Regions from separate parts of the Anaerobacillus sp. QJM3NY_17 genome, predicted to be linked through region 1. Evidence: riboswitches for the same ligand, from Rfam matches in the RefSeq annotation. Region 1 holds a riboswitch; each other region holds the start of a gene.

Region 1 (7,914 bases):
TCATATGTTTTATAACTTTCATAACAAACTCCCCTTTTTTCATCCACCCTTATTTTGACTTAAATTCTGTTCGTTATGCGGATGAAACAAAAAGGATAAACTGTTTTTGAAAGGGGACTGGGTATGTATTACTTTCTATATCGGACAGACTACATTTCTGAAAACAGTCAAATCCAACTACTTCAAAGCGTTCAACATCTTATAGGAGATGATGAACACTCGTTCTTTATTTATAGGATGAGGCACTATCTTCAAATCCAATATCGAATTGATCTCATCTCTTTAACCATCACAGATCATCAAGTTCTGATTTGTACACCTCATGATTTTGAAACTGGCTGTGATTTTACAGATTTTATAATAAATTTCATGCTACACCATTTAGGAACAATTTATACCTTAATCGAACCATAATAGAAAAACCCCCAACATAAATGTCGGGGGTTTTGAAAGCTTGGTAAATTATTTAGCTGCTTCGTAACGCTTTGCAACTTCATCCCAGTTAACTACATTCCAGAATGCAGCGATATAATCAGGACGTTTGTTTTGATACTTAAGATAATAAGCATGCTCCCAAACATCTAGCCCAAGAATTGGTGTAACACCTTCCATTACTGGAGTATCTTGGTTTGGAGTGCTTGTTACTTCAAGTTCTCCACCTTTTACTACTAGCCAAGCCCAGCCTGAGCCAAAACGACCAGCTGCAGCATTAGCAAATTCTTCTTTGAAGCTTTCAAAGCTACCAAATTTCTTTTTAAGTGCTTCGCTTAGATCACCTGATGGTTCGCCGCCACCGTTAGGGCTTAGCAATTGCCAGAAAAGTGAGTGGTTAGCGTGCCCGCCACCATTGTTTCGAACAGCAGTGCGAATGCCTTCAGGAAGTGCGTCAAGGTTGCCAAGAAGATCTTCAAGGCTCTTAGATGCATGCTCCTCATGACCTTCTAGTGCACCATTTAATTTTGTTACATATGCGTTATGGTGCTTGTCGTGGTGGATCTTCATTGTTTCTTCGTCGATGTGTGGTTCTAGTGCATTGTAGTCGTAAGGTAGTTCTGGTAGTTCAAATTTAGCCATTGTGAATCTCCTCCTTAAATATAGTATGTAACTTGCTGTTAGGGTAGCGTTAGCCACCACTTGAACATGATGTCGTCACAAGTTTACACTAGCAGAATTGTCATGCGTTTTCAAATAATAAACCTTTGAATTTCCGCAACACAGATAAAGTTTCCCCTCAGTATATGGAATTAAACATCTTAAAAGAAAAAATCGAGAATTAACATCGTAATAACATACATAAAACATAAAAAAACTCGTCATTATTTGACGAGTGGGATCTTTATTGAGTGGTGGCTCCGGACGGAATCGAACCGCCGACACGAGGATTTTCAGTCCTCTGCTCTACCGACTGAGCTACAGAGCCGAATCATGTTATCAGTATTAATTTTAATTAGTATGTAGTTTGCATTTACATTCAAAATAATTTGGAGTTGCTATGAGCTTAGGTTGCCCCTAGAGCACTCCATTTAAATTCTAACAAAGAAGTATGTTCGACGTAGTAAGAATTTTATTTTGGTTGCGGGGGCAGGATTTGAACCTGCGACCTTTGGGTTATGAGCCCAACGAGCTACCGAACTGCTCCACCCCGCGATGATGTAAAAGAACCTAATTTGCATCCATTTTTTAGAAAGCTAACTTTTAGAAAATGGAGGAGGAAGAGGGATTCGAACCCCCGCGGGCGACTAAGCCCCTGTCGGTTTTCAAGACCGATCCCTTCAGCCAGACTTGGGTATTCCTCCGATATGCATTTGGTGGACCCTGCAGGACTCGAACCTGCGACCGGACGGTTATGAGCCGTCAGCTCTAACCAGCTGAGCTAAGGGTCCTTATGTAATAAGTGGGGCGGCTGATGGGAATTGAACCCACGAATGCCGGAATCACAATCCGGTGCGTTAACCACTTCGCCACAACCGCCATGTTGTATCGTTGAAATATATGGTAGCGGCGGAGGGGATCGAACCCCCGACCTCACGGGTATGAACCGTACGCTCTAGCCAGCTGAGCTACACCGCCATATGGCTCCACAGGTAGGATTCGAACCTACGACCGATCGGTTAACAGCCGATAGCTCTACCACTGAGCTACTGTGGAATATTTCTTAACGACAAGAACTAATATATCATATGGATAAAGAAAGAGTCAATAAGTTTTTCAAATTTAATTGAATTAATCTTAATTTCAATTATGAAAATACTATATCACGCTTTCATTTTGTCATCAAGAACTTATAGGACATACACTAGGAACACAACCACCATAATCGTTTGGAGTAATCCTTTCATAACAGCTCCACCAAGAAAACCAAGCAATGAACCTACACCTACTTGAACAGATTCTTTAAAAGCTTTTCGATGAATAACTAGTTCAGCTAAGATAGCCCCGATAAATGGTCCAAGGATGATCCCTGCAAACGGAATGACAAATGGGCCAACAAGTAAACCAATTGTACTCCCCCATATCGCCGCCTTTGACCCTCCATACTTCTTCACGCCAAATAAATTACTAGCATAGTCCGCAACAAATAATAGCATCGTCAGCAGAACTTCAACAATCCAAAAGGAAATAGTCATTGAACCAAAATCAAAAAACACCCCATACAGGATAAACCCAACATAAATAAATAGTACGGCTGGAATAATTGGATAAATCAATCCCACAAATGCAATGATGAATGACGCAATGATCAGGCACCATAATAGAATATCCACGCTTTTAACCTCCCTTCAACTTGACTCTATTTTAGCGGAGATGTCACTTTTCTTCTATATAATGATAAAAAGAAGCAGAGGCATCCCTCTGCTTCCCACATTTATTCTTCTCCAATGACGGCTTCTGCAATATTAACCGCATGGTCACCAATACGCTCAAGGTTACTGATGATATCAACAAAAACAATTCCAGCACTTCCAGTACATTCACCCTCATTTAGACGAAGGATATGCTGCTTACGAAGCGTTCTTTCCATTTTGTCGATCTTATCTTCTAGCTTAACAACTTCCTGCGCCTTAGCTACATCCCATTTATCAAGTGCATCAAAGGCTTCATTGAGTGCAGAAAGAGTCAGATTAAACATTTCATCAAGGTCTTTCATAGCAACGTCAGTCATCTTCACTTTATTGCTTATTTGATAATCAACCAACTCAACAATATTCTCCATATGATCGCCAATACGCTCGATATCACGAACTGAGTCCATTAGCATACCGTGTCGTGTCGACTCATCTCCAGACAGAGAAGTTGCTGATAATTGGATAAGGTAATCTGTAATTTTATTATCCAGGTTGTTAATAGCTTCTTCATACTGAGCGGTTTTTTCAGCGCTCTTCTGACTCTTAGATGTTAAATAATTTGATGCTTCTTTAACACCCTTATAAGCAAATCCGCTCATTCGAATCACTTCTTCTTTAGCTTGTCCTAATGCAACAGATGGAGAGCGTTCGATAAATACTGGATCAAGGTGTTTTGGCTTATATTCAATCGTTGCATCATCACCAGGAATAATTTTTGTAACGAGATAGGCAAGTCCGGCAATGAATGGGAACTGGATAACAGTATTTGTAATGTTAAAGATCCCGTGTCCGAATGCAATCGTCATTTCCGGTGTTAAGTTTAATGCATCTCTTAAGTATTCAATAAACGGCGTATAGGCGAATAAGAATATTAGGAAAAGCGCCGTTCCAATTAAATTGAAAATAACGTGAGTCAGTGCTGTACGTCTAGCGGCAACGGATGCACCGATAGAAGCAAGAACTGCGGTAATCGTTGTACCGATATTATCTCCAAACAGAACTGGTAATGCAGCTTGAATATCCATTGCGTTCTGTGAATAAAGACCTTGCAATACACCAATTGTCGCACTGGAACTTTGTACAATGACAGTAAATACTGTACCGATCACAACGCCTAACAGTGGGTTCGAGCTCATGCTTACTGTTAATTCTTGGAAAGCCTCAAGGCTACGAAGTGGTTTCATTCCCGTACTCATTAATTCAAGTCCAAAGAACAACGCACCAAATCCGAAGACGATTTGACCAGCGTAGTTAATTTTCTTGTTTTTAAAGAAGAAAATTAACAAAGAACCGATGGCTATAATTGGAAGTGCGTAATCTTTAATAGGAAAACCAATAATAAATGCTGTAACAGTTGTACCAATGTTCGCACCCATTACAACGCCAATTGCTTGCTTCAGAGTCATAAATCCTGCGTTAACAAGACCGACTGTTAAAACCGTTGTTCCTGAACTACTTTGTATGAGAATAGTTACAATGACCCCAGCGAGCACACCCATAAACGGGTTAGTCGTAAAACGATCGAGAATGTCTCTTAATCGATCACCTGCTGATCGTTGAAGGCCGTCTCCCATATACTTTAGTCCAAACAGGAAAATACCAAGACCTCCCACAAACTGAAAGATCATCTCCTGAACGTTGAGTTCCATCATTTCAACCCCTTGCACTTATGTTTTATTTTTTTCGACAATACTCAACAAAGTCCCTTGTCTATTATCTACATCGCTCCCCCCTTTGTAAAGAGTTAATATAGATTTGTAAAGATATTATGCTGAAAACAAATTTATTTCAATAAAGTTTCACCAAGAATACTGTTCCCTTCTCTCTATATAAGATAAACTGATTGGGTGGAGAAACGCTCCACATTTAGAAAGGAGATTATTAATTTGAACGTTTTTAAACAACTTTACTACAGCTTATTTTCCCCTAAGATGATGGCCAGATTCCGTTTTCAAAAGCTAGGCAAGCCAATATTGTACGTGTTTTTACTTATGTTCATTTCTTCTGTGCCAGTAGGAATTATGACGGCTCTATCCTTTACAAACGCTTATGAGGATCTCAAAACACATATGTCAGATCTACCAGAATTCACTTTAGAGGACGGATCTTTAACAAGTGAACAGTCTGAACCGCTTATTCGACAAAATGATGAAAATACTTTTATTTTTGATGCGACAGACCAGACAAAGCCTGATGATGTTGATCAATATGATTCCGTTATCGCATTCCTAAAAGATCGTGTAATCGTTGTAGATAGCGGTGCTAGACAGGAGTTTAATTACAGTAACTTTAGTTCGATGACTTTCACGAAGCAAGATGTTAATGAGCTAAGTAATAATCTGGACAACCTGCTCCCTATCTTTATTCCGTTACTGATATTCGTTATCTATTTGTTTCAAACCGGCCTTAAGTTTATAGGAGTTACCGTACTAGCTACAATTGGACTACTATTGAGAAGTATTACCGGAAGAAAAGCTTCTTATAAACAACTTTGGGTCTTATCTGTTTATTCAGTAACAATTCCAACGCTCTTCTTTGCGATTATGGCACTCATTAAAACAGCAGTCCCTTTAGGATTCCTACTTTATTGGATTGTGGCCATCATGCTACTTTATCTTACGATTAAAGAAATCCCGTTACCAAAAAAACGTGTAACGAACGAGCGAGCAAATGATTCAACAGAAGAAAAATTTTGATAATTTACTCAAATCCCTTGCTTTTCACTTTAAAGTGATGTAGATTATGAAAAAAGCGACACAATAAAATTCCATATATTTTCAATTCTTATCAAGAGAAGCAGAGGGACTGGCCCTATGAAGCTTCAGCAACCACCAGATATTTTCTGGTAAGGTGCTAACTCCAGCAAGTTGATTTCAACTTGGAAGATAAGAAGAAGAGCAACCAAAGTCTTCTTCTTATAGAGGGCTTTTTTTATTGCCCTTATTCAATGAAAAGGAGATTGATTATGTCGAATAAACAGTTAGAAACACTACTTGTCCAATTAGGTAATCATTCAGATACTAAAACCGGTGCGGTAAATCCTCCAGTGTACTTCTCCACATCGTATAGCCATGAAGGCATCGGTCAATCCACCGGATTCGATTATTCAAGAACCAAAAACCCGACACGATCCATTTTAGAATCCGCTATATCAGAACTCGAACATGGTGATCAGGGATTTGCTTTTAGTTCCGGAATGGCTGCGATTCAAGCAATCCTTGCCATATTCAAAAGCGGCGACCATATTCTCGTCTCAGATGATTTGTATGGTGGGACTTATCGATTATTTGCCCATGCTGAAAAACATTATGGTATCTCCTTCACATATTTTGATACACAAAGAAATGAACAACTTTCATCACTCCTAACTCACCGTACAAAAGCCATTTTTGTTGAAAATCCATCTAATCCATTAATGAAATTAACAGATCTTGAAAAAATTGCACGGATAACAGAAAACAGGGACCTATTATTTATTGTAGACAATACTTTGTTCACCCCTCTTCTACAAAACCCACTACTGCTTGGGGCGGATATCGTCGTGCATAGTGCCACTAAGTATTTAGGCGGTCATAATGATATTCTCGCAGGGCTTGTGGTTGCAAAAGGTGAGAATATTTGCGCTGAAATCCAACAATACCAAAACGGTGCAGGCGCTGTGCTTTCTCCTTTTGATTCCTGGTTATTAATGAGAGGCATGAAAACCTTGCCACTCAGAATGAAGCAGCATGAAGAGAATGCCAGAAAGATAACTGAATTTTTAACAAATCATGAAGCAATAACAGACGTTTTTTATCCAGATAAAGGTGGGATGCTTTCTTTCAGATTGCGCTCCGAAGAATGGGTAGATCTCTTTCTTAGAAAATTAACACTTGTCACATTTGCTGAAAGTCTTGGAGGGGTAGAAAGCTTTATCACATATCCTTCAACGCAAACTCATGCTGAGATACCAGAAGACATCAGACTTGAAAAAGGGGTGTGCAATCGACTGCTACGTTTCTCTGTTGGGATTGAAAACATTGATGACTTAATACAGGACCTGAATCAAGCATTGTCCATTTTTAAAGAGGAGGTTGTTCAAATTGACAAATACTGATTATACATTTCAAACAAAACTTCTTCATAACGATCACAAATTTGATAAAGCTACGGGAGCTGTTAGCGTCCCTATCCAACAGGCTTCTACATTTCATCAGATGGATTTTGACCAACCTGGAAAATACGATTACAGTCGTTCAGGCAACCCCACTCGCGAAGCGCTTGAAGAAACAATTGCCAATCTTGAAGGTGGGGTTAAGGGATTTGCGTTTGCTTCTGGGATGGCCGCTATCGCCACCTCGTTTATGCTCCTTTCACAAAACGATCACGTTCTTATATCTGAAGACGTCTACGGTGGGACGTATCGCATGATTCACGACGTTCTCGGGAGATTTGGAATTAAACATACTTTTGTAGACATGACAGATTTAAATGAAGTGGCGAGAGGTATTCAATCCAATACTAAAGTAATCTATATCGAAACGCCTTCTAATCCTTTACTGAAGGTAACTGACATTCAAGCCGTTGTTAAATTAGCTAAAGCGAATAATTGTTTAACATTTGTCGATAACACCTTTATGACACCTGCTCTACAACGTCCGTTAGACTTCGGAGCCGATATCGTATTGCATAGTGCTACGAAATTCATTTCAGGACATAGCGATGTCGTCGCTGGTCTTGCTGCCGTAAAAAGTGAGGAATTAGCGGAACAGCTTGCATTCCTGCAAAACTCGTTTGGATCGATTTTAAGCGCTCACGATTCCTGGTTAGTTCTCCGTGGCTTAAAAACATTGCATTGTCGGCTAGATCAATCGTCTAGATCTGCGTTTCGTCTTGCGCATGCTCTTACTAAAGAAAAGATGGTAGAAGAAGTCTTTTATCCAGGGCTTTCTTATCACCCTGGTCACTCCACTCATATTTATCAAGCCGCTGGTCCTGGTGCAGTTTTGTCCTTTCGGTTACCTGATGAAAATGCCGTGCGTCTATTCACAAAGCATGTTCAAATTCCTGTTTTCGCGGTAAGTCTTGG
Region 2 (7,914 bases), 140 kb from region 1:
AGAAAAAGTAATAGCGCTGCAGTCATCGCGATGACAGTGTCATTTATATTCGGATTAAGCTCACTTAAAACAAAGGAACGGCTAATCCAGGCAACCGCAGTGAAAGAAAAAACTACCATAATGACCTTTTCTTCCATAGACATTTTCCCAAGATCCGCTTTCTCCTTATTAATCACCTCTTTCCCGCCTGGCAGCTCTTTAACATTCATCGGAAATGCCATTTTCACAAGGTAATACCAGCAGCCAAATAAAAGAAGAACAGTTAAAGGTACGCCAAACATCATCCAGCGGGCAAATGAAATCTCGATGCCATATAGCTCATTGACCACCGCTGCAAAGATGGTATTAGGAGGTGTTCCAATCAATGTTGCTAAACCACCAATTGAGGCACTGTACGCGATGCCAAGCATAATGGCTTTTCCAAAATTAAATTGCGGAATCCCTTCTTGCTTCATATCAAGCTGCTCGGATACTTGATAAATCACCGCCAGCCCAATTGGCACCATCATCATAGCCGTTGCCGTGTTTGAGATCCACATTGATAAAAAGCCTGTTGCAATCATAAAGCCAAGTACAATTCTCTCTGTACTTGTTCCTATTGCTGATATAATGAAAAGAGCAATTCGTTTATGTAAATGCCACTTCTGCATTGTAAGCGCGATCAAAAAACCACCCATAAAGAGAAAAATGGTGTTATCGCCATAAGCTGATGCTGTTAAATCACCTTTTAGTCCGCCCGTTAGTGGAAATAAAATTAATGGTAAAAGAGACGTCGCCGGTATCGGAATGGCTTCTGTAATCCACCACGTTGCAATCCACGCCGTACTTGCTAAGATGGCCAAACCTGCTTCTGAAAGACCATTTGGATTAAAAAACAACATTATGCTAAGAAAAAGGACCGGTCCGAGGATCAACCCCGTCAGTTTCCTTTTATCATAAGCAGGATCTGGTCCAGATGCATAACCTGGATTTTTTTGAGAACTTTTTGAAGGGATTTCCGGCGTGTGTGAAGAAGCGAATGTTAAGAGATCTTTTGCTCGATCATGTTCTTTCCATAATTGGTTCCAAAGGTGTTGTTCCATAGTCATACCTCCTATCGTTCATTAAACTATAGTGTAGAATTCGCTCGCCACATCTGTCAATAAATTCACAATTTTGGTACTTTATTACTCTCTTTCAAGAAAGGACTTTTGATTCGTTTTTCCATTTCCATACAAGTAATTCATTTCAACCCCCTTAAATTTCCATTTGGGGCGAAAATTATAAGTTGATGATATGTTTTTTATAATTCAAAATAAATAAACTCAATGATTAAATGTAAGTATAGATACACAATCCACAACAAGTTGCTCAAAATCGATCCAGGGGGTATATGATGAGAAAGATACAACAGACTACTATTAATTCGGTTGTGAAATACGGACAAACAAAGCTTCCAAAATCAGCTAATACAGAATGTCCAGAATGCGGAAGCGATGCTTCATTTCAACTGAAGTTCGATTATCAAATTAATCAGGCTGTGTTCTCCACGCTTTCTCGCTGCTCTATTTGTAAAGAAGCTGTGCTTTTCATACTCATTAAAACGTCCCATAATGATCGCGGAGAAGAAGTTGAGCTATTCGTGCATCAAACCTCTTTTACACGAGAGCCGCTCGGCAGACTGACTAGCACAGCTAGATTACCCGATGACCTTGAGCGTGTTTATCGCTCAGCAGTGAATGTACATAACATGAAGGATTGGACCGCAACGGCTGTAATGGCTAATCGTGTTCTTGAGAGCATTACAGGTAGTTTTCTATCTGAAAATGAGCTAGGACAGCCACTTTCTAAACAGCTAGAAACACTTGCTAAACAGATTGATTTAGAAGAACCAATTGTAAAACTAGGACACCTACTAGGCAAAGGTAGTAATTTAAATAACCTCCTTTGTCTTGAGAAAGCTACAAGCGAAGAAACGGCCAACTTAATTATCGACTTACTAGATTCACTTATTGAATACTTGTACATTCTTCCTCAACGAATTGTGCATCTTCAAAAACAAATCGAAGGATAATAAAAAAAAGCAGGTAGCTCAAATTGAGCTACCTGCTTTTTAAATGCTCATATCAAATTTTAATTCAAGATTCTGTTTACTATCACTTTAGCCCTTTTTCGAAATAGAGGGATAGTTGATGAAAATCGCAATAATTCCTGCAATAGCAATGAGGATTGGATAAATTGAATACGGTAGTAGAGCGAGTGGCGAAATCGACGCAAGACCTGCTACTGCAAGCACCTGTGCCCCATATGGGAGCATGCCCTGTATACTACCTGAGAAAATATCAAGAATACTAGCAGACTTTCGTGGGTCTACCCCATATTCTTCGGAAATGTTTTTCGCAAGTGGCCCCCCCATTATGATCGAAATGGTGTTGTTAGCTGTTGATAAATCAAGCACGCTTGCGAGACCGGCGATACCAAACTCTGCTCCTCTACGAGAAGTTACTTTGCTCAGGATTTTGTCCAATACGTATTGTATTCCTCCGTTATGCTTAATGACTTCAATCATCCCTCCGATGACGAGTGCAATCATGGCAAGGTCTTCCATCCCTTTTATGCCCTCTGTAACCGTGGAGATCAGTCCACTCATTCCAAATGTTCCGTTATATAAACCTACAATCCCAGCAAATAAGGTACCACTTACAAGTACAATAAGAACATTAACACCAGCGATCGCTGCGATCAGTACACCTAAATAAGGGATAATTGTAACGAAATCAAATGCGTGATCTCCTCCAACCGTTGCTTGCTCTCCCATCGTTAAAGCACCATAAATAATGGCTGTTACGATAGCAGCTGGCAAGACTATAAAAAAGTTTACTTTGAATTTATCTTTCATTTGCGTATTTTGTGTGCGTACTGCCGCAATCGTAGTATCTGAAATCATAGAAAGATTGTCACCAAACATTGCCCCACCTATGACCGCTGATAAAGCCAGTGCCGGGGCAACTCCGGTTTGCTCTGCAATTCCAATTCCAATGGGAGCAAGTGCTACAATCGTTCCCATCGATGTACCCATCGAAATAGAAATAAAACAGCCAATGACAAACAAACCTACGATTAAAAGATTAGCCGGTAGAATTGATATACCTAAATTAACAATCGAATCTACTGCTCCAATTTTTTCAGCTGTTCCGGCAAACGCCCCAGCCAGTAAAAAGACCAAAATCATTAATATGATATTCGTATTACCTGCTCCACGACAAAACACTTCCACTTTTTTCATAAAGCTTTCTTTTCGATTCATCGAAAGAGCTACGCCCGCCGCAATTAGAGAAGCGAGAATAACAGGCATACTATAAAAGTCCTTTGTTATGATAGCTGTACCAATAAAAAGCACAATAAATATTCCAAGGGGAAGTAAAGCCAGGCCGTTCCCCTTTATTTCTTTCTCCATTATTCATGTCTCCTTCATCTTTTATTCTGTCTCAATAAAAAAAGCCCACTTCAAGAGAAGAAGGCTTTTGCACTTATCTCTCAAGATTTCTCTTGCTGGAAGCAGCACCTTTCTGATCATCAGAGGTTGCTGAAGCTTCTTTGGGCCAGGTCCCTCCACTTCTCTTAATAAGAAATATACAATTATTAATGAGCGCATGCTTCATTTTACTTTTTCATAACGAGCTTTACTTTATCACGCATTATTCTGATGAGTCAACTTTGATTAACTGCATCAAAATAAACTCCTCATCCTTTAAGGAGTTTACCTGATTAACTAGTCTGGTTCAAGCTTTGTATGACTACCAATTTTTGCAATAGATCAATCTTTATTTTCCTAAAAACCACTCAATATCCTTCATAATCGATTCCGGTTTTTCTTCTGGTAGAAGGTGACCGGTTTTTTCATAGATGATCAGTTTAGCATTTGGGAGATCCTTACTGAGACGCTTCCCAATTTTCAACGGCACAACTCTGTCATTTTCTCCCCATATTAGTAGGCTAGGTGTATGAATTTGATTTAGTTCAACTTCTGACAAATCTCCTTCGCGATCTCGAATCATCCTAACTAATGACCGAAAGATACCCTCATTGAAGAAAGGTTGGATATATCCATCCATCATTTCTTCATCGATAAGGGAAGGATCATAAACACAATTAAGCAAATTTCCTCTAACACCTTTTCGATAAAGCCACCTTTTCAAGTATACCGAGAAAAAAGGTAAGTACGATGTATACACTAGACTCTGTTTAGCCTTTTCAAGATATCCTGAACTGCACAGTAAAATATTCTTACTAACGAGATCATCTTTCATAGCCGAGGCTCTCATTGCTACTTGCCCACCCATAGAATGGCCGATCATAACAGTATGATCAATTGAAAGCCTTTCTAAAAGTTCAACCACCACTTCCGCATAATTATGATAAGAGTGGACAAAACGATTAGACTTTTCACTTTTTCCGAACGGAGGAAGATCAATGGCAACAACAGTATATGCCTTTGTTAATAATGGTATCAATCTTCTGAAGCTGAAGCTCGACGATAGAAAACCGTGAAGAAGCGTTAATACTGGCCGATCGACGGCTGTGTCATTTCTATAGTATTCATAGTGAATATCAATTCCTTTGATCTTTTCCGTATTTTGTTTAAGATTTTGAGCTAATAGCATCTTTCATCTCACTCCGGATTTTGAATTCATCTGATCTGATTCACCCTTCGTTTCTAACCAGACAGGATGGTCTCACTTATTCAGGTTTGACTTTATACTTATTTTACCCCAATCCTGAAATGAAAAACTTTTTTTACATCTGAGAGGATACTCCATTTTTTTCATTCTAACTCTACGTGCACAAGGTCCAGCAGCTTTATCGTTGTCCTTTTTTCATTATGGTCAATAATACGCAGTTCTTTCGTAAGTGGATCTACATAGTGCACATATCCAAAGAGAGTTTTCGTTTCTCCCCCACTAAAGTGTTGAAAACAAAGCGAGTTGTGATTGGCCATTGCTTCACATATTGTTTCATTCATTTCCGCCATTCTTTGTTCATCAAGTACCGGCTTTTCACTTTTTTTCTCTTCGGTTTTCCAATCTCTTAGCTCTTTCACATGCTCAGGTAACATCATTGACGTCCATTTTATATTTCCGCGATCACGAATCACGCTTCTTCCCCCTTCTATGCTTTATGACCACCCACAAGTTTACTTCTATGCAGTGCCGTACCGGCCTTTGTGTATGAAACGGCACGAAGCAGCGCATCTGAGCCATATTTCTCACGGATCGAATCCATCACATATCCGAGATCCCGCTGCTTTGGGCGTGACGCGTTAAATAAGTCCAACTGCACTTCTTCATCATTGCAAATATTTGAAAGGGTAATGGAAATCTTACGAACCGTTTTTCTTTCAAAGAACTCCTCAAATAACTGAAGACATACATTGTATATTTCGAGCGTAATAGCAGTCGGGCTGTGGATACTCCTTGAACGGTGAAAGCCACCCCCGCCTTCTTCTTTACTATAACCAATCCCAAGGCTAATCGTACGCCCTGCCTTCCGGGCTTTTCTCGCACGTCTTGCAACTTCTTCACTCATCTCAAGAATGACGTGTTGAATGTCTTTTTCGTCATGGTAATCTCGCAACAAAATTTGGCTTTTCCCATAGCTAATCTGTCCCTGCATAATCGGCGCACCCATTTCAGAAAGATCGATGCCCCACGCATGATGATAGAGCTGATTTCCCATAATACCGAATTTTTCTTCTAGTAGATGTAGCGGGTAATGCGCAAGCTGCTTTACATTCATAATCCCCATTCGATTTAACGTTCGCTCGACACGCGATCCGATACCCCACATTTGACTTAGCGGGGAAAGCGGCCAGAGTTTTTTAGGAATATCTTCATAAGTCCATTCTGCAATCCCTTTTTCTTTCGCTTCCAGATCGAGACAAAGCTTTGCCATTAAAAGATTTGGGCCAATCCCTATGGCACATGGTAATCCGAATGTCTCTCTTATTTCATTTCTGATCTTGTGAGCTACTTCAAATTTGTTCCCCCAAAGTCGTTCTGTCCCATCAACCTGCAAAAACGATTCATCAACGCTATACGTATGGATACATTCTGATGGTACATAACGATGAAAAAGCCTCGTTATTTCCATTGATTGTTTTAAATATAAAGACATTCTCGCATTAACGATATGAATGTTTTTATTATTTGGAATTTCAAATAGTCTGCTCCCTGTTCGTATTCCAAATTCCTTTTTTAGTGCCGGAGACGCTGCTAGCACAACACTTCCCTGTCGCTCGGTATCACCAACAACCGCGAGATAGCATGTAAGTGGATCAAGCCCCATCTCTACTGCTGAACAACTTGCATAAAAACTTTTCATATCAATACATAGGATTGTTTTCTTTGGAAATTTAGAATAATCCATTTGTATCCCCCCTTCTCCTAATCAAAAAGAACGTTTGTTCCCTTTATATATACCCGTATTTTAACCGAATATACGTTCTCTTTACAATAAGCACTTTCTTCCAATCATAAAACGATTCACTTAGCATCACCCTTTTTTCTAAAGTAACGAAAAGTACCGGAAGAAGAGTAACAATGAACTTAACGATATTCACTCGAAAGTTAGTCATCAGAGCACATACGTATTGGAGATCCTACACTTGTTCCATTAACAGATAGGGAAGTAGAAATACTCGCGCATCAATCTCTAAACGCACAGAAAAAGAACCAGGATATGCCGTTTCATATGGTCATTAACGCCCTTATTTATTAGCACACCACCTCCTGAGTCTAAAGAACCAATACCTTTTTTTAAATAACAGGTATATCTCCCTATAACTCTATCCAAAAGGATAGGTCTTAAATATCAAAATAGTTTAAATAGTTTGAATACTAAATCTTTTATGGTAATGTTAGCTCATCTTAATCACGAGGGGGATATAGAATGGGAAAGAAAAAAAATTTACTTTCAATCGGGTTATCAGTGGGGCTCGTTAGTACCATGCTCGCACCATCCTCAACATTTGCAGCAGCAGATACGAATATGAATAAAGAAACAGGAACACCTTCTTTTGTTTCAGGAAAACTAACAAAAGTAAGCTCTCAAAATGCCAATCAAGTACTATTTGATTACTTGAACGAACAGAAAAACCTGTACAAGTTTAGTGGATCTTCCGCTAAGGATTCCTTTAAAATCCTATCAAAAGAAAAGGACGATCTTGGTTTTACGGTTTTTCGATTACAACAACTTCATGAAGGAACACCTGTTTATGGTTCAACTCAAACGGCTCATGTTGATGAAAGTGGTATTTTAACAGCCGTATCAGGTACAGTTATTCCAGACCTTGGGTCGAAGAAAGAGCTTAAAAAAACAACAAAATTCAAGAAACAGGACGCCGTTAAAAAAGCAGAAGAAGATCTCGGTTTTTCACCAGCCTATGAACAAAAACCCGAATCCAACCTTGTCGTCTATACTGAAGGAGAGTCTGCAACGTATGCTTACCATGTGACCTTGAACTTCCTCTCGCCTGAACCGGGTAACTGGCAATACATAATTGATGCAACAAGTGGTGAAGTTCTAACAAGCTTCAACGCTCTACACGAAGCAAAAAAAGAAGGAGTCGGCAAGCCAGGTGGTGGTGACAATGTTACCGGAACAATTAAGACGGCAAGTGGAACTGGTGTACTTGGTGATCAAAAAACGTTCAATACGCTACTTTCCTCTTCAACTTATTACTTGAAAGACACTACGCGAGGTGGCGGAATCTTAACATATGATGCGGCAAATCGCACAAAACTGCCAGGCTCTTTATGGGCAGATTCAGATAACTCCTTTAACGCAAGCTATGACGCGGCTGCAGTCGACGCTCACTACTATGCAGGAGCGACGTATGATTATTATAAAGATGTCTTCAACCGAGATAGTTATGAC
Region 3 (7,914 bases), 670 kb from region 1:
TGAAATTATTAGTCCACAGCTTATCGGTGTTCAGTCGAATAGTCTTGTTCTTGGAAAACACTCTGGCCGTCACGCCTTCAGAGATAAAGTGAAGGATTTAGGCTTTGAACTTGACGAAGCGAAGATTAATGAGGCATTTGCAGACTTTAAAGATCTTGCTGATAAGAAGAAGCAGGTTACGGAAGATGACCTTTTCGCATTGTTAACTGATATTCAAACAGATGAATTTGTTGATAAATATGAGATTCATAGTATTCAAGTACAGTATGGAACTGCAAACATTCCGACGGCTACTATTTCAATTGAGAAGCCTGATGGAACCATGATTCAACAAGCTGGAACAGGATCGGGTAGTGTAGAAGCGATCTATAACACGCTTGAAGCAATGATTCCTGGCACACTTCAGCTTCAGGACTATCGAATTAATTCCGTCGGTGGTGGAAGAGATGCTCTTGCTGAAGTTCATGTGCGAGTCATGTATAACGGGGTTGAGTCGAATGGTCGCGGCACAGCGCAGGATGTTCTTGAATCTTCCGCTATTGCTTACTTGAATGCAGTGAATCGCGTTCTTGCTCGTGAAAGCTATCAAGTTAATAAAAAAGCGCACGTCTAACAGGGAGGTTAGAAGGATGAAGAGAAAAGTTGCGGTATTACCCGGTGATGGAATTGGTAAAGAAGTAATGGAAGGAACGATGAAAGTTCTAAATGCCGTGGCAGATCGATTTGGCCATACGTTTGAATTTCAACAGGGAAGAATTGGAGGGGCTGCTATTGATGAGGATGGCTCGCCACTACCAGATGAAACACTGCGCATCTGTAGGGAAAGCGATGCTGTTCTACTAGGTGCTGTCGGTGGTCCTAAGTGGGAAACTCTTCCTGGCCATCTTCGTCCTGAACGAGGTCTTCTTGGTATTCGAAAAGAACTAGGCTTGTTTGCGAACCTTCGTCCTGTGACGGCATTTGAAAGTCTATTAGATGCATCTCCACTTAAACCGGATCGGATTAAAGGTGTGGATATGTTAATTGTTCGCGAATTAACGGGTGGTTTGTACTTCGGTACTCCGAGTGAGCGTCGTCAAAATGGGAAAGAAGTTGTTGATACGCTTCATTACACAAGAGAAGAAATCGAACGTATTGTGGATCAGGGATTTGAAGCTGCAAGTAAGCGAAACAAGAAATTAACGAGCGTAGATAAAGCGAACGTTCTAGAATCAAGCCGAATGTGGAGAGAAATCGTTGAAGAAAAAGCGAAGAATTATCCTGAAGTAGAAGTGGAGCATATGCTTGTCGATGCGGCAGCAATGAAACTGGTTCAAAACCCGGCTCACTTTGATGTTATTGTAACGGAGAATCTATTTGGAGATATTTTGAGCGATGAAGCCTCGATGATCACAGGATCACTTGGAATGTTGCCTTCCGCAAGTCTTCGTAGCGACGGTTTTGGAATGTATGAACCAGTACACGGTTCAGCGCCAGACATCGCAGGGAAAAATCTTGCGAATCCACTGGCGATGATTTTATCAAGTGCAATGATGCTGAAGTATTCATTCGATATGAATGAAGAAGCGGAGTCAATCGAAAAGGCTGTGAAAGAAGTACTTGATGCCGGATATTATACGAATGATCTTGCAAATGGCTCGCCGAAAGCACTTGGGACAGACGCTATGATCAAGAAAGTGATTTATCAATTAGAAGAAGCGGATGCCACAGCAGGCATCATGGAAGCATACGCTTAATGACAAACAGGTAAGAGGAGGATGGGTGTGGAGCCGAAAACGATTATTGAAAAGATTTGGGATAAACACGTTGTGCATGAAGAAGAAGGTAGCCCGGATCTCCTATATATAGACTTGCATCTTGTTCATGAAGTAACTTCTCCGCAGGCATTTGAGGGTCTGCGGATGAATAATAGAAGTGTAAGAAGACCAGATTTAACCTTTGCTACTATGGACCATAACGTTCCAACCATTGCACGTCATATTATTAATGACCCTGTATCAAAAGTTCAAATGGAGAAGCTTGAAGAGAACTGTCATGAATTTGGAGTGGAAATCGCCGATATTAATCATCCAGATCAAGGGATTGTTCACGTCATTGGTCCTGAGCTAGGCTTAACGCAGCCAGGAAAAACGATCGTTTGTGGTGACAGTCATACCTCAACACATGGGGCGTTTGGTGCCCTTGCCTTTGGGATTGGAACGAGTGAAGTAGAGCATGTTCTTTCTACTCAAACGCTATGGCAATCAAGACCCAAAACAATTGAAATACGTGTGAACGGACGCCTTGGTTCTGGGGTGACCGCTAAAGATTTAATTCTTGCTGTTATTGCTAAATTTGGTGTTAATGCAGGTACTGGCGCGGTTGTGGAGTACACAGGCGAAGCGATTCGAAATATGACAATGGAGGAACGTATGACTGTTTGTAACATGTCGATTGAAGCTGGCGCAAAAGCAGGGCTTATTAGCCCAGATGAGACGACCTTTTCCTATTTAAAAGGAAAAAGACATGTTCCAGAAGATTTCGATCGAGCCGTTGTTGAGTGGAAAGAGCTCGCATCTGATCCAGGGGCAACGTATGATGAAGTGCTCGAAATTGGAGCTGACGAAATCGAGCCACAAGTAACATGGGGGACGAATCCTTCAATGGGATCTTCTGTTTATGCTCGCGTTCCTTTCCCTGAGGATTATGCAGATCCAGGTGACCAAAAAGCAATTAAGCAAGCACTTGCCTATATGGATCTTAAACCGGGAACACCTATTCAGAATATAGATATTCAATATGTTTTCATCGGATCGTGTACGAATTCACGATTAAGTGATCTGCGCTCAGCTGCTGATATTGTTCGTGGTCGAAAAGTTCATGAAGGTGTGACAGCTCTCGTAGTACCTGGATCTAAATCAGTGAAGGATGCAGCTGAAGCAGAAGGGTTAGATACGATCTTTAAAGAAGCTGGGTTTGAGTGGCGAGAAGCAGGATGTAGCATGTGTCTTGCGATGAATGATGACATTGTTCCACCAGGCGAGCGCTGCGCGTCTACATCTAACCGTAATTTTGAAGGGCGTCAGGGGAATGGCGCTAGAACACATCTTGTCAGCCCAGCAATGGCTGCAGTTGCTGCCATTGAAGGCCGATTTACAGACGCTAGAAAAATAAAACCTCTTGTAGTGTAAAAGGAGTGAGACGTCCTGGAACCGATTAATAAATACAAAGGGATCGTTTATCCCCTTGAGCAGGTTAACGTAGATACAGATCAAATTATTCCGAAGCAATTTTTAAAGAGAATTGAACGGCAAGGCTTTGGTCAGTTTCTTTTTTACAATTGGCGGTTTGATGATGATGGTCAACCGCGTGAAGATTTTAATTTGAACGAACAACAATACCAGCATGCTTCTATTCTAGTGTCGGGTAAAAACTTTGGGTGTGGTTCATCAAGAGAACATGCTCCATGGGCCCTTCTAGATTATGGTTTTCGAATTGTCATTGCGACAAGCTTTGCTGATATCTTTTATAACAACTGTGTAAAAAACGGTATACTTCCTATCGCTCTTGATCAAGAAACGATCTCGGAGCTTTTTCAAAAAGCAAAGGATGGATACGAACTTAGCGTAGACCTAAGTAAACAGCAAGTAATTGATGGAGAAGGACTAAATGCGTCGTTCGAGATCGATCCTTATTGGAAAGAAATGCTGTTAAATGGATGGGATGAAGTATCTCGAACTTTATCTCTCGAAGATAAAATTAAATTATATGAAGAAAAACAACTTGTAGGAGAGTGAATGACGTTGGGAATTACCAGGAGAAATATAACGTTCATGTCGTAAAAGCAATGGAGAATTTGCTGGAAGCCGTCCACAGGACCCCGCTTCAGCAGTCGACAACGCTTAATGATTATACAAATAAAGATGTCTTCATGAAGATGGAAAACCTTCAACGAACGGGTTCCTTCAAACTTCGAGGTGCCTATAACAAAGTTGCGTCGCTAACGGATATTGAGGCAGCGCGAGGGATTGTTGCTGCATCGGCTGGAAACCATGCTCAGGGAGTGGCGCTTTCTGCTAGAGAGCGTGGAATTAAAGCTAAGATTTATATGCCCGTCCATACACCGACAAGCAAAATTGATGCGACGCGATCTTATGGAGCAGAGGTTGTTCTTGAAGGAGAATCGTATAACGAAGCGTTTAGTGGAGCGGATCGTGAGCGTGTTGAGAAAGGGGCCACATTCGTTCATGCTTTCGATGATCCTGAAGTAATGGCAGGACAGGGAACGGTTGCACTCGAAATGATGCAACAATGTCCTGACTTAGATACGATTCTCGTACCTGTTGGAGGTGGAGGATTGTTAGCTGGAATGGCGATGGCGATTAAGTCGTTCTTTCCTCACGTGAAAATCATCGGAGTCCAGGCTTCTGAAGCATCTGCGACATGGAATCGATTTAAAGGTACTGGTCCTCTTGTCCTTCAATCTGTCAAATCGATTGCAGACGGTATTTCTGTGAAAGAAGCTGGAAAATTAACTTTTCCAATTATTGAAGAGCTTGTTGATGATATGCTAACCGTGTCAGAAGAAGAAATTGCTGCAGCGATTGTCTTTATGCTTGAGAGACACAAAACGCTTGTAGAAGGTGCGGGTGCTGCATCGATAGCTGCTGTCTTATGCAAGTCAAATCGTTTAGAAGGTAAGAGAATTGGTGTTGTTGTTAGTGGAGGGAATGCGGATCTTGCGAAAATATCCCTTTATAAACAACTTTCTCAACGAGCGAAAACCATCAGGCGAATAAGCTGATGGTTTTCTAATGGGATTCAAAGTATATATTTTAGATTATTCCGACTTTTTGCTCAGTAATTGACACTCATAAAGTACCATGCTAGAATTCATTTAGCACTTAACCACAGTAAAGTAATAACAACTATATATCTCTTATTCAGAGAGGTGGAGGGACTGGCCCTATGAAGCCCGGCAACCGTCAAACGACTCGTTTGAAAAGGTGCCAATTCCTGCAAAGCGATTGCTTTGAGAAATGAGAGGAAGACATCGATTTATCAAATGCCTTTCTGCTCAAAGCAGAAGGGCATTTTTTTACTTTACTATACAAAGTGATAAGCGAATTAGGCTTCTAAGTGCACAGAAATAAAGAACAAAGGCATGGGACTGAAGTCCTTTTTCAGGTAGCTGATCATGCAAATGCATAAAGGATGTGAGACATGTGATTGAGCTTAAAGGCATTAATAAGACCTTCTTTTCGAAATCCGGGAAGGTGGAAGCCGTTAAGGATGTTAACCTTGAAGTCAAAAAAGGCGAAATATTTGGTGTTATTGGCTACAGTGGTGCTGGGAAAAGTACGCTAATTCGAATGCTTAACCTTCTTGAGAGACCTACTGATGGGACAGTCACAGTAGCTGGTAATAATCTATCTTCTCTTAATGGGAAAGATCTTCGTGCAGCAAGACAGGAAATCGGTATGATTTTCCAGCATTTTAATATTCTCTGGTCAAGAACGGTACGTGATAACATCGCCTTTCCTCTTGAAATATCAGGTGTTCCGAAAGAAAAGAGAATGAAGCGTGTTGATGAATTAATTAACCTTGTTGGACTCGAAGGTAGGGAAGGAGCTTATCCTTCACAGCTAAGTGGTGGACAAAAGCAGCGAGTGGGTATTGCGAGAGCACTTGCTAACAATCCAAAGGTTTTGCTTTGTGATGAAGCTACTTCTGCTTTAGATCCTAAAACGACGGATAGCATTCTAGAACTTCTGACTGAAATTAATCAGAAACTTGGCCTAACGATTGTCCTCATCACGCATGAAATGCACGTCATACGCAAAATTTGCCATCGTGTAGCCGTTATGGAGAATGGACGAGTAGTGGAGAATGGTTCTGTCCTTGAAGTTTTCCACCATCCACAGGAAGAGATTACGAAAGACTTTGTTAATCAGCTAAGCGAGCCTGAAGAAATGAAGGAATCGATTGCACATCTGGCAACGAGTCAGGATGGAGAACTTGTTCAGTTTACCTTTGTGAAAGGAAAAACAGGTTCACCACTTGTGACAGAGTTGATTCGTGAATTTGATGTGGAAGTCAACATTATTCAAGGGAAGATTTCTCATACACAGGATGGTCCTTATGGAAAACTTTCTGTGTTCCTTAAAGGGGAACCAGTTGTGGTAGAAAAGGCCTTGAATTATGTGCAGGCCCAAGGTGTTAAAGCGGAGGTGATTACGAATGACTGAATCGTTATTTCCTAACGTCAGGTGGGAATCTATGTGGGAAGCCACTCTACAAACAGCGTACATGACGGCAATTTCGGTTCTGGCAACGTTTATTCTCGGAATCCTCCTTGGTTTATTGTTGTTTCTAACAGGTAGAGGGAACATATGGGAAAACAAATTTGTGAATAGTATTATTGCCGGAGTCGTGAACTTATTTCGCTCCATACCATTTATCATTTTGATTATCTTGCTGATCCCTCTTTCGGTTTACATTATAGGGACGATGCTAGGTGCTAATGCTGCCCTTCCAGCCCTTATTGCAGGAGCAGCGCCATTTTATGCGAGGATGGTTGAAATTGCTTTACGTGAAGTAGATAAAGGGGTCATTGAAGCTTCTCAGTCAATGGGAGCATCCAATGGTTCGATTATTTTTAAAGTGCTTCTACCAGAAGCAATGCCAGCCCTTATTTCAGGGATTACTGTGACGGCGATAGCTCTTGTAAGCTACACCGCTATGGCTGGTGTTGTAGGCGCAGGGGGTCTCGGAAACCTAGCTTATCTTGAAGGTTTCCAAAGGAATAATCCTGATGTGACACTTGTTGCAACAGTATTGATATTAGTAATTGTTGCGATTCTTCAGGTTTGTGGAGACATTGCAACACGAGTAATAGACAAAAGATAATGAGGAGAAAAGGAGAGATTATGATGAAAAAGTTTTTATCGCTAATCGTAGTTCTTGCTCTTGCAGTGCTTGCTGCGTGTGGGAATAATGGCGGAAGCAGCGAAGGTTCTGGTGACGGTGAAGATTCGAAGAAAATCGTAGTAGGTGCCTCAAACATCCCCCATGCTGAAATTCTTGAAGAAGCTAAGCCGATGTTAGAGGAAAAAGGAATAGAGCTTGAAATTAAAACATTCCAGGATTATATTCTACCTAATAAGACGCTTGCAAATGGTGAATTAGATGCAAACTATTTCCAAACAATTCCTTATATGGACTTGCAAATGGAAGAAAACGATAATTATGACTTCGTGAATGCTGGAGGCATTCATATCGAGCCAATCGGTGTTTACTCTCAGGATTACAAGAGCTTAGATGAGTTTCCTGATGGTGCTCAGATCATAATGAGTAACTCTGTTTCTGACCATGGACGTATGCTCTCATTACTTGAAGCACAGGGTCTTATCACATTAAAAGAAGGCGTAAAGGCTTCAGATGCAACGGTTGAAGATATTGCTGAAAACCCTAAGAATATTGATTTCAAAACAGATGTTGAGGCTTCACTGCTTCCGCAGATTTACCAGCAAGGTGAAGGTGATGCAGTGATGATCAATACAAACTATGCGATTGATGCAGGACTTAATCCTCAAGAAGATGCCATCGCACTTGAAGATTCAGACTCACCATATGTGAATGTGATTACAGTAAACAAAGGTGACGAAGACAATGAAGCGATCAAGGCGTTAGTAGAAGTTCTTCATTCTGATGAAATTCAGAGTTTTATTGAAGAAGAATACGATGGCGCTGTTGTACCAGTAGACGAATAAGAAAGAAAAAAAGGTTCTCCGCCAAAACGACGGAGGACCTTTTTTTAATTATTTTAATGTTGGAAAACTGGCTTCATCGCTTCTTTTAACGTTTTTGCAGAATGGTGCAATTGGTCTAGCTCGGTTTGATCAAGGTCAAGTTCAATAATTTCACGAATGCCGT
Region 4 (7,914 bases), 680 kb from region 1:
TTGTCAGACGTGTAAAATTGCAGAGCGAATGTTACAAATTGTTTCGAGCTCTAAAGGGGTTGAATCACATATCTACTCATGTAATTTAAATTATTTTCCTTGGGTAGCGGAAACACTTAAAATACAAAGTGTACCTGCATTAACAGTTATTAGGGAGAAGGGCGGAAATAACACCCTTTTTGCCTTCGAATCAGTCGTAACTGTGGATGCATTTCTTAGTGAACACAAATTCGTTTGATGAAATTTGACCAATTTATCGTTATTTTCTGGTTTTAGAAAATCGCTTCAAGACGGGCTTGAATGAATACGCAATTCGCTGAAAATTAAGCAAGATTAATAATGATAAATTAATATAACAGGAAGTAAAGAAACAGTAACATTGTCATAAAATTGTATTTTCGTTCATGCTGATTGAATGGTATAACTGAATAGAGTCACCTTTCCGATGTTTGATACGAATGGTGACGCATTTTTATTTTAATTACTAATTTAGAATTCTCAAACTAAAAACATCTAAGAATCCAACCCGAGAAGCAATCAATTAGAAATTGACTGCAAGATGAGAGGTGTATAACATGACAACCATTTCAATCAGCACAATGGGAAATTTCGCAAATCATAAAGAAAATAAAAAAGATAATATTACATTAGAAGATAAAATTGATAGTATACAAAACGGAAACCAGTTATTAAGAAACCAGCTATTAGAAGATTACCAACCGTTTATTAAGAAAATCACGTCCAAAGTTTGTAATCGTTATATCAATCATTCGATGGATGAGTTCAGTATCGGACTTTCAGCTTTTAACGAAGCGATGGATCAGTTTCGAAAAGGACAAGGAAGTAGATTTTTAACCTTTGCTGATATGGTGATTAGAAGAAGAGTCATCGACCATATCCGTAAAGAAGCAAGACAAAATAAGTATATTTATCTTGAGCCTGAGGAACTTGATGAGGAAGGCCGACTAGAAGATAGTTTTGCAGAACAGAAAGCTGCACTTGATGTATACGAAATGGACAGACAGCGTGAAGTAAGAATGTATGAAATTGAGGAATACGAACAATTGTTGAAGAAATTTAGCATTACGTTTAAAGTTCTGAGCAAAAACTGTCCTAAACATATTGATGCAAGAGAAAATGCAAAGATGATTGCGCAATTGATTGCTCAAGATGACATTCTTTCAAGTTATTTGCTAGAAAAAAAGCAGCTCCCTATAAAAGATTTGCTAGCGCTCGTTACATGCAGTCGAAAAACGATTGAACGTAATCGAAAGTATATAATAGCAGTGGCGTTAATTCATCTGGGTGGATTTAATGCGCTGAAATCATATATACAGTAGTTGAATTAAGGGGGCCAGGGGATGAAAAATGGGGTCATAATGGACATTCGTGGACGTAAAGCGGTTGTATTAACACCCGATGGGGAGTTTACTACGATCAATTTGAAGCGAAATCATACGTTAACAATCGGCTCTGAAATTAAACTTACACCAAAACCATTAAACAAGAAAAAAGGTTATTTTACCCCCTCTATGCCCACCCTGGCCGGTATGGCAGCAATTTTGTTATTAGTTGTAATCGTGACAGGTGTGATTCCTGTTAGACAAAATGACGCAGTTGCGGCCTATGTAAGCTTTGATATCAATCCAAGTATTGAGGTTGGAGTCAACTCCGACCTTGAAGTTGTTCAATATCAAGCGTGGAATTCGGACGGTGAAGGGTTAAACTTAGATCAAGAGGTAACGAACATGCCTCTAAGCGAATTTGGAGGGCTCCTAGTCTCGAAACTCGACAAAGAGGGGTATCTAACAGAAGATAGAAAACTGCTTATTGTCGCCTCAAATGTAGAGAAGAAAGAGCGTTATCAGGCGATTAAGGATCAGCTTGAGAATACGATTCAAGGAATAGAACAGAATGAAGCATTAGTCAATCAAGCAGTTGCTATTACAACCATACTTGATACTGACTATAGTACTCGAGCAAAAGCTATAGAAAATGGGATAACACCAGGAAAATATATGACTTATCTTGCTGCTGTTGATCGGGGAGCTACGTTATCAATAGAGGATGTACGGAATTTGTCTGTCAAAAACATGGATGAATTAGAGACCGAAAGCATGACCGCAGTGGAATCAAAGTCGAAAGATCGCTCTTTGGAGCTAGAAGATTCTGTCGTCCAGTTGAACGATAAGACGGTACCTAATCAGAATCGAGAAGATAGTGATTTAGTTCTTCAGGAGCCTGAGCAAAGCTCTTCTGATAAGGTTGAAAAGGTGGAGAAAGAACAAAAGGACACGCCTTCAGAACAAGAAACCAGCCCGTCAGATCAAACTGAAGACTCTAAAGATAACAACAAAGTGCAAAAAGATAAAATAGAGAAAAACGAAGACAAATCTAATTCTATAATAGCTAAAGAACAAGACAAAGAAAAAAAGAAAGCTGAAAAAGTAAACGAGAAAATAGAGAAATCTCAGGAAAAATCGGATAAAAAAATAGAAAAAGCTCAAGAAAAAGAGGATAAAAAGGACAAAAAGAAAGACGAAAAGCAGGATAAAGACAAGAAAGACAAGAAAGACAAGAAAGATAAAAAAGACAAATAACGCAACATGCTATTATTTATTTTATTTTCATTATTTTAAGCCAGAGGGATCCCTCTGGCTTTTTTTATGGTGTGTTTATTTTGATGTCATGATGTCGGGCAATGCCTTTGCGATATCAAGAAATGATGATTTGTCATCAAACACATGTGCGATTTGATGATCTTGATTAAGCAATACAGTTGTTGGGACACCTGTACAACCAAATTTGTCGTAAGTTTCTCGTCCACTGTCTTGTAAAACGAGGAAAGGAAGATTGTTTTTGATCGTGAAATCTTTACCGGCTTCTTCTGACCGTTCACGACCTGTCACGTTAATTGTTAAGAATGCTAATGTATCAGTATCTGCATGCTGGTAGAACTGTTCTTTCATCGGTAAATCTTTCATACAATCGGGGCACCAGGAAGCCCAGAATGTAATCATAACTGGTTTCCCCCTGAAGTCCGTTAAGCTGATGATTTCTCCGCTTTGTACTTCTTCTAACGCAAAGGACGGCGCTTGCACTATCAATCACCTCTTCAAAATTATTCTAAGGCTACTTTATCAAAAATTCGATTCTAATCAAACTTAATACACTGTAGGCTCTGTTTCACGATAATTTGGATTAACTTAGACATTCTTTAAAAAAATGAAAAGAATGATAATTCCGAAAAAGTGTTTGACACTAATGCGCCACCTTGCTAAAATAAACTCAATTAAACAAAAACAAAATATTCTTACTTATCTAGAGAGGCGGAGGGACTGGCCCTATGAAGCCCGGCAACCGTCAAACCAATTGTGGTTTGAAAAGGTGCCAAATCCTGCAGGAGAAATCCTGAAAGATAAGCGGAGCTGATGAATAAATCAAGCCTCTCTGTCTTTCGGAGAGGTTTTTTTATATTGAAGCGACGTTTTCTTATAGCATTGGTTCTAGATTTATGGCTCATTATTATAGCCTTAATGAATAAAGACGGATTGCTCGAAAGGGGTGATAGGGGTTTGGAAAGTGAGACGAGATACGAAGCTCAGAACGTATTGATTGGATCGTTCACACTTGAGTCGGGCGAGACGCTACATGAAGTAGAACTCGCTTATGAACGCGTTGGACCAGAAGACGCTCCCGTTATTCTTGTCTGTCATGCATTAACAGGAAATCAATATACAATTGGTGATTCGGAGCCCGGCTGGTGGAAAGGATTAATAGGAAAGGATGGCTATATCGATACTTCCGAATTTCAAGTTATAACGTTTAACGTTCTTGGAGGATGTAACGGTTCTACAGGACCGCTATCGATTAATCCAGTCACCAGAGAACAGTATAAAGCGGACTTCCCATTTGTTTCAGTGAGAGATATGGTGCACTCACAGAAAAAGGCACTTGAAGTGTTAGGTATCGATCACCTTCATGCTGTGATTGGTGGATCACTTGGAGGAATGCAGGTTCTTGAATGGGGTGCCCTTTACCCAGATGGAATGGAGCATCTGATTCCACTTGCAGTAACTCCAAGCTTAAATACGTATGGAATAGCTTATAACGCGATTTCTAGATTTGCTATTACAAACGATCCTGATTGGAAGGATGGATACTACGATCCTCATCACCAGCCAACATCGGGGCTTGCAACTGCAAGAATGATCGGTATGATTTCTTATCGGACAGATGAAATGTTTCAAAAAAAATTCGGTCGAGCGGCGATCGAAACTTCAGAAGAAAATCATAAAGAAGCACAGTACGAAGTGGAATCTTATTTACACTATCAAGGAAATAAGCTTGTAAGCCGATTTGATGCAAATAGCTATTTGTATTTATTAAGGGCAATGGACACACATGATATTAGTAAAGGGCGAGGTAATCTTATATCCATCATCAAGAACATTAAAGCGAGCATTCTTGCTATTGGATTTAAAGGGGATTTAATCTATCCTCCAGAAGATTTAGAAAAATTGTTTGCTCAAGCTCATTCTTCTCCGTTTTATTTAATCAACACGAAATTTGGTCATGATGGATTTCTCGTTGAGTTTGATAAATGGGGACCGCTTATAAAGGAACAAGTAACATTAACTAAAAATATCGAAGGAGTGAAGTGAAATGGCAGAGAAAAAATATAATTTGGAGACAATTGGAATTCATGGAGGTTTACAAGCTGATCCAGCTACAGGCGCAAGGGCTCTACCGATTTATCAATCGAATGCTTATCGATTTAATAATACTGATCACGCAGCCGATTTATTTGCCTTAAAGGAAGAAGGGTTTATCTATTCGCGCATCGGCAACCCTACAGTCGGTACACTTGAAGAACGTATTGCTCAACTAGAAGGTGGTGTTGGAGCACTAGCTCTTGCAAGTGGTATGGCTGCCATTACAACTGCCATTCTAAATGTAGCCAATAGCGGAGACGAAATTGTATCTGCTTCGACTTTATACGGTGGAACGTATAACCTCTTTTCTGCTACACTTCCGAAATACGGAATAAAGACCAATTTTGTTGATCCAGAAGATCTGGAATCATTTAAATCAGCCATTACTCCAAATACGAAAGCTATTTTTGCAGAAACGATAGGCAACCCGGGTCTACATGTATTAGATATTGAAAAAGTAGCAGATATTGCACATGAAGCTGGAATCCCACTTATTATAGACAATACATTTGCTACTCCGTATCTTTGTAGACCAATTGAGCATGGAGCAGATATCGTCGTTCATTCCGCCACAAAATGGCTTGGCGGAAACGGGTCCACAATGGGAGGGATTATTGTCGATGGTGGTAAATTTGATTGGAATTCACCTAAGTTCCCGGGCTTCACCGAACCCGATCACACGTACCATGGCATAGTATTCGCAGAAGCGCTACCCGAAGCCGCGTATATCGTGAAAGCAAGGGTCCAGCTCCTAAGAGATACAGGTGCTGCGCTTAGTCCATTTAACGCTTTTCAAATTGCCCTAGGTGTAGAAACACTCCATGTTCGTATGAAAGAGCACATTGCAAATACTCGAAAAATCGTTTCTTACTTAAAAGATCATCCGGCAGTTGAGTGGGTGAGCTATCCTGAAGATGAGGATCACGTATCGAATCAATTGGTGCCAAAGTATCTACCTAAAGGCGCTGGAGCTGTCGTCGTATTCGGAATAAAGGGAGGACGCGAAACCGGAGCAGGAATCATTAATTCAGTTGAACTTTGGTCTCATGTAGCGAACGTGGGAGACGCGAAAAGTTTAATTATTCATCCTGCTAGCACGACCCACCAGCAGCTAAGTGCGGAAGAGCTAACAGCTTCCGGTGTGCGAGATGACCTCATTCGTTTATCTGTTGGAATTGAACATATTGATGATTTAATTGCTGACCTGGATCAGGCCATTGCAAAAGCAAAAGTTGAAGCTAACGTATAATTCAGCACTAAAGCTCTCTTCCATTTGAAGAGAGCTTTTTTTAGTTTAGCAGTTTTTTACTTCATTAAGTCTAATGTTGAATGAGAGACTAAGATGGCTAGTCTTCAAAGCTCATCATATATACACATGACAACTGTAAATAAACATACAGAAAGAAAGCTTACCTTTTTGGTGATGCAATGGTCAATTACGAAAGAGGACTAAGCCGTTTGGTCGTTCCTAGTTTAATCTTTTTCTTTTCAATAAGTAAATCGAGTCGTGATTTTTTCTACTATGCTTTTTCATAAAAACGAGAGCTTCGCTATGATGCTACTCATTGAGATAGGTTTGTTGTTTCATTCAATTCGTATCAAATTGGATAAAATAATTAGAACAATCCAGGTTTATACTTGAATGAGTTATAGCTCAGTATAGGAATTCTCACAGAAGATAGCACTGCGTATGGCGTTGGCAGGTGTAAAGTATATAAGATATATTTAAAATTTTTTGGGAATGGTTTAAAGATCAGGAGAGGGCTTGGCCAAGAAAAGGTACAGATGGATCCAGATCTTTCTTTTAAATTTCCTTGTCATAAAACAACTAAAACTGTAAGCGTTTTATTGAATTTATAATTAAAAATTTTTCGTGTGATTAAATCTCACGCATACCAACGTTGTAAGCGTTTCCAAATAGATTGATATATCGAAATTATCAAAAAACTTATATTTTAGGTGTTGACCTTAAGTCCAAACCGGCGTAATATAATCCTCAATTAAACAAAGTATTCAAATAACTCAAACACACAATTAGGACCCCGGATTACGTTGGTCCTATCATTAAACACTAACGCTTTACTGCGTCTACTTAACAAACAGAAAGGAGTGAACAAGGTGAGTGAACAGTGGATCTACCTTAACGGAGAATTTGTGAAGAAAGAAGATGCCAAAGTATCTGTATACGATCATGGTTTTCTCTATGGCGATGGGGTATTCGAAGGAATTCGCATGTATGACGGAAATGTCTTTCGATTAGAACATCATTTACAACGGCTTTATGATTCAGCTCATTCAATTATGCTTAAAATAACGCACACTATGGAGGAAATGACCGCCATTATTGTGGAAACGCTGAAGAAAAACAACCTTCAGGATGCCTATATCCGCATTGTTGTATCACGCGGAGTTGGGAACCTGGGACTTGATCCTTTCACATGTAAGGAACCTCAAGTGATCGTTATTGCAGAATCACTAGCCTTGTTCCCTAAGCGATTATATGAAACAGGAATTGATATTGTAACGGTAGCAAGTAGAAGAAACCGATCGGATGTCTTAAGTCCGAAGGTTAAATCGCTCAACTATTTAAATAACATTCTTGTAAAAATCGAAGCGAATTTAGCTGGTGTCAGCGAAGCTCTAATGTTAAATGATCAGGGATATGTCGCTGAAGGATCAGCTGATAATATATTCATCGTAAAAGGCAATGTGATCAAAACACCGCCTGGATATGTTGGTGCATTAGAAGGAATTACGCGAAATGCCATTATGGAATTAGCAAGACAAAAGGGATATGACATGAGAGAAGAAACTTTCACACGTCATGATGTCTATGTTGCAGATGAAGTGTTCCTAACTGGAACAGCTGCTGAAGTTATTGCGGTCGTAAAAGTAGATGGTCGAGAAATTGGTGAAGCAAAGCCGGGTAAAACGACGAACGAGTTGCTTGGAGCATTTCGAGATATCGTCACTGTCGATGGTGTCAGTGTTTACCCTTCAAAACGAGACGTTCAAGCAGGATAATTCTTACAAAATAAATATCAATAATCGATGACGAGGCAAAAGAAACAGGAATTGGTATTAACCAGAGAGCCGGTAGTGGTGGAAGCCGGTATTACCCCCTGTATCGACATCCCCTCCGAGTGCTGATCTGAATCAAGTAACATAGGATCAGCCAAGTGTTCTAAAAACACTTGTT

Evidence for each region. Region 1 has a riboswitch for S-adenosylmethionine ahead of AC0VYV_RS14515 (methionine biosynthesis PLP-dependent protein). Riboswitches for the same ligand answer to the same signal wherever they lie in the genome.
Region 2: it holds a riboswitch for S-adenosylmethionine, as region 1 does, so the genes downstream of both, AC0VYV_RS13720 (Na+/H+ antiporter NhaC family protein) here and AC0VYV_RS14515 (methionine biosynthesis PLP-dependent protein) in region 1, are expected to answer to the same signal.
Region 3: it holds a riboswitch for S-adenosylmethionine, as region 1 does, so the genes downstream of both, AC0VYV_RS17765 (methionine ABC transporter ATP-binding protein) here and AC0VYV_RS14515 (methionine biosynthesis PLP-dependent protein) in region 1, are expected to answer to the same signal.
Region 4: it holds a riboswitch for S-adenosylmethionine, as region 1 does, so the genes downstream of both, metX (homoserine O-acetyltransferase MetX) here and AC0VYV_RS14515 (methionine biosynthesis PLP-dependent protein) in region 1, are expected to answer to the same signal.

What each region holds. Positions count from the first base shown of each region.
Region 1 is NZ_CM149685.1:2,754,176-2,762,089, forward strand. Features, by position in the region: gene AC0VYV_RS14450 (MFS transporter) at 1-22, opposite strand, end outside; gene AC0VYV_RS14455 (hypothetical protein) at 124-414, shown strand; gene AC0VYV_RS14460 (superoxide dismutase) at 463-1,074, opposite strand; tRNA gene AC0VYV_RS14465 (tRNA-Phe) at 1,345-1,420, opposite strand; tRNA gene AC0VYV_RS14470 (tRNA-Met) at 1,571-1,647, opposite strand; tRNA gene AC0VYV_RS14475 (tRNA-Ser) at 1,704-1,796, opposite strand; tRNA gene AC0VYV_RS14480 (tRNA-Ile) at 1,807-1,883, opposite strand; tRNA gene AC0VYV_RS14485 (tRNA-His) at 1,896-1,971, opposite strand; tRNA gene AC0VYV_RS14490 (tRNA-Met) at 1,994-2,070, opposite strand; tRNA gene AC0VYV_RS14495 (tRNA-Asn) at 2,074-2,148, opposite strand; gene AC0VYV_RS14500 (DUF456 domain-containing protein) at 2,283-2,765, opposite strand; gene AC0VYV_RS14505 (Na/Pi cotransporter family protein) at 2,867-4,495, opposite strand; gene AC0VYV_RS14510 (DUF1189 domain-containing protein) at 4,733-5,542, shown strand; SAM riboswitch class I at 5,628-5,738, shown strand; gene AC0VYV_RS14515 (methionine biosynthesis PLP-dependent protein) at 5,812-6,942, shown strand; gene metC (cystathionine beta-lyase) at 6,929-7,914, shown strand, end outside.
Region 2 is NZ_CM149685.1:2,612,571-2,620,484, forward strand. Features, by position in the region: gene AC0VYV_RS13710 (SLC13 family permease) at 1-1,082, opposite strand, end outside; gene AC0VYV_RS13715 (hypothetical protein) at 1,376-2,053, shown strand; gene AC0VYV_RS13720 (Na+/H+ antiporter NhaC family protein) at 2,141-3,436, opposite strand; SAM riboswitch class I at 3,507-3,610, opposite strand; gene AC0VYV_RS13725 (alpha/beta fold hydrolase) at 3,804-4,643, opposite strand; gene AC0VYV_RS13730 (YolD-like family protein) at 4,805-5,134, opposite strand; gene AC0VYV_RS13735 (Y-family DNA polymerase) at 5,149-6,405, opposite strand; gene AC0VYV_RS13740 (M4 family metallopeptidase) at 6,928-7,914, shown strand, end outside.
Region 3 is NZ_CM149685.1:3,423,706-3,431,619, reverse strand. Features, by position in the region: gene AC0VYV_RS17790 (2-isopropylmalate synthase) at 1-613, shown strand, start outside; gene leuB (3-isopropylmalate dehydrogenase) at 630-1,736, shown strand; gene leuC (3-isopropylmalate dehydratase large subunit) at 1,764-3,170, shown strand; gene leuD (3-isopropylmalate dehydratase small subunit) at 3,186-3,776, shown strand; gene ilvA (threonine ammonia-lyase) at 3,773-4,783, shown strand; SAM riboswitch class I at 4,916-5,025, shown strand; gene AC0VYV_RS17765 (methionine ABC transporter ATP-binding protein) at 5,205-6,227, shown strand; gene AC0VYV_RS17760 (methionine ABC transporter permease) at 6,220-6,888, shown strand; gene AC0VYV_RS17755 (MetQ/NlpA family ABC transporter substrate-binding protein) at 6,912-7,751, shown strand; gene AC0VYV_RS17750 (L-lactate dehydrogenase) at 7,805-7,914, opposite strand, start outside.
Region 4 is NZ_CM149685.1:3,436,032-3,443,945, reverse strand. Features, by position in the region: gene AC0VYV_RS17840 (thioredoxin family protein) at 1-238, shown strand, start outside; gene sigI (RNA polymerase sigma-I factor) at 576-1,340, shown strand; gene AC0VYV_RS17830 (anti-sigma factor domain-containing protein) at 1,362-2,600, shown strand; gene AC0VYV_RS17825 (TlpA disulfide reductase family protein) at 2,676-3,101, opposite strand; SAM riboswitch class I at 3,315-3,425, shown strand; gene metX (homoserine O-acetyltransferase MetX) at 3,576-4,664, shown strand; gene AC0VYV_RS17815 (O-acetylhomoserine aminocarboxypropyltransferase/cysteine synthase family protein) at 4,666-5,964, shown strand; gene ilvE (branched-chain-amino-acid transaminase) at 6,834-7,739, shown strand.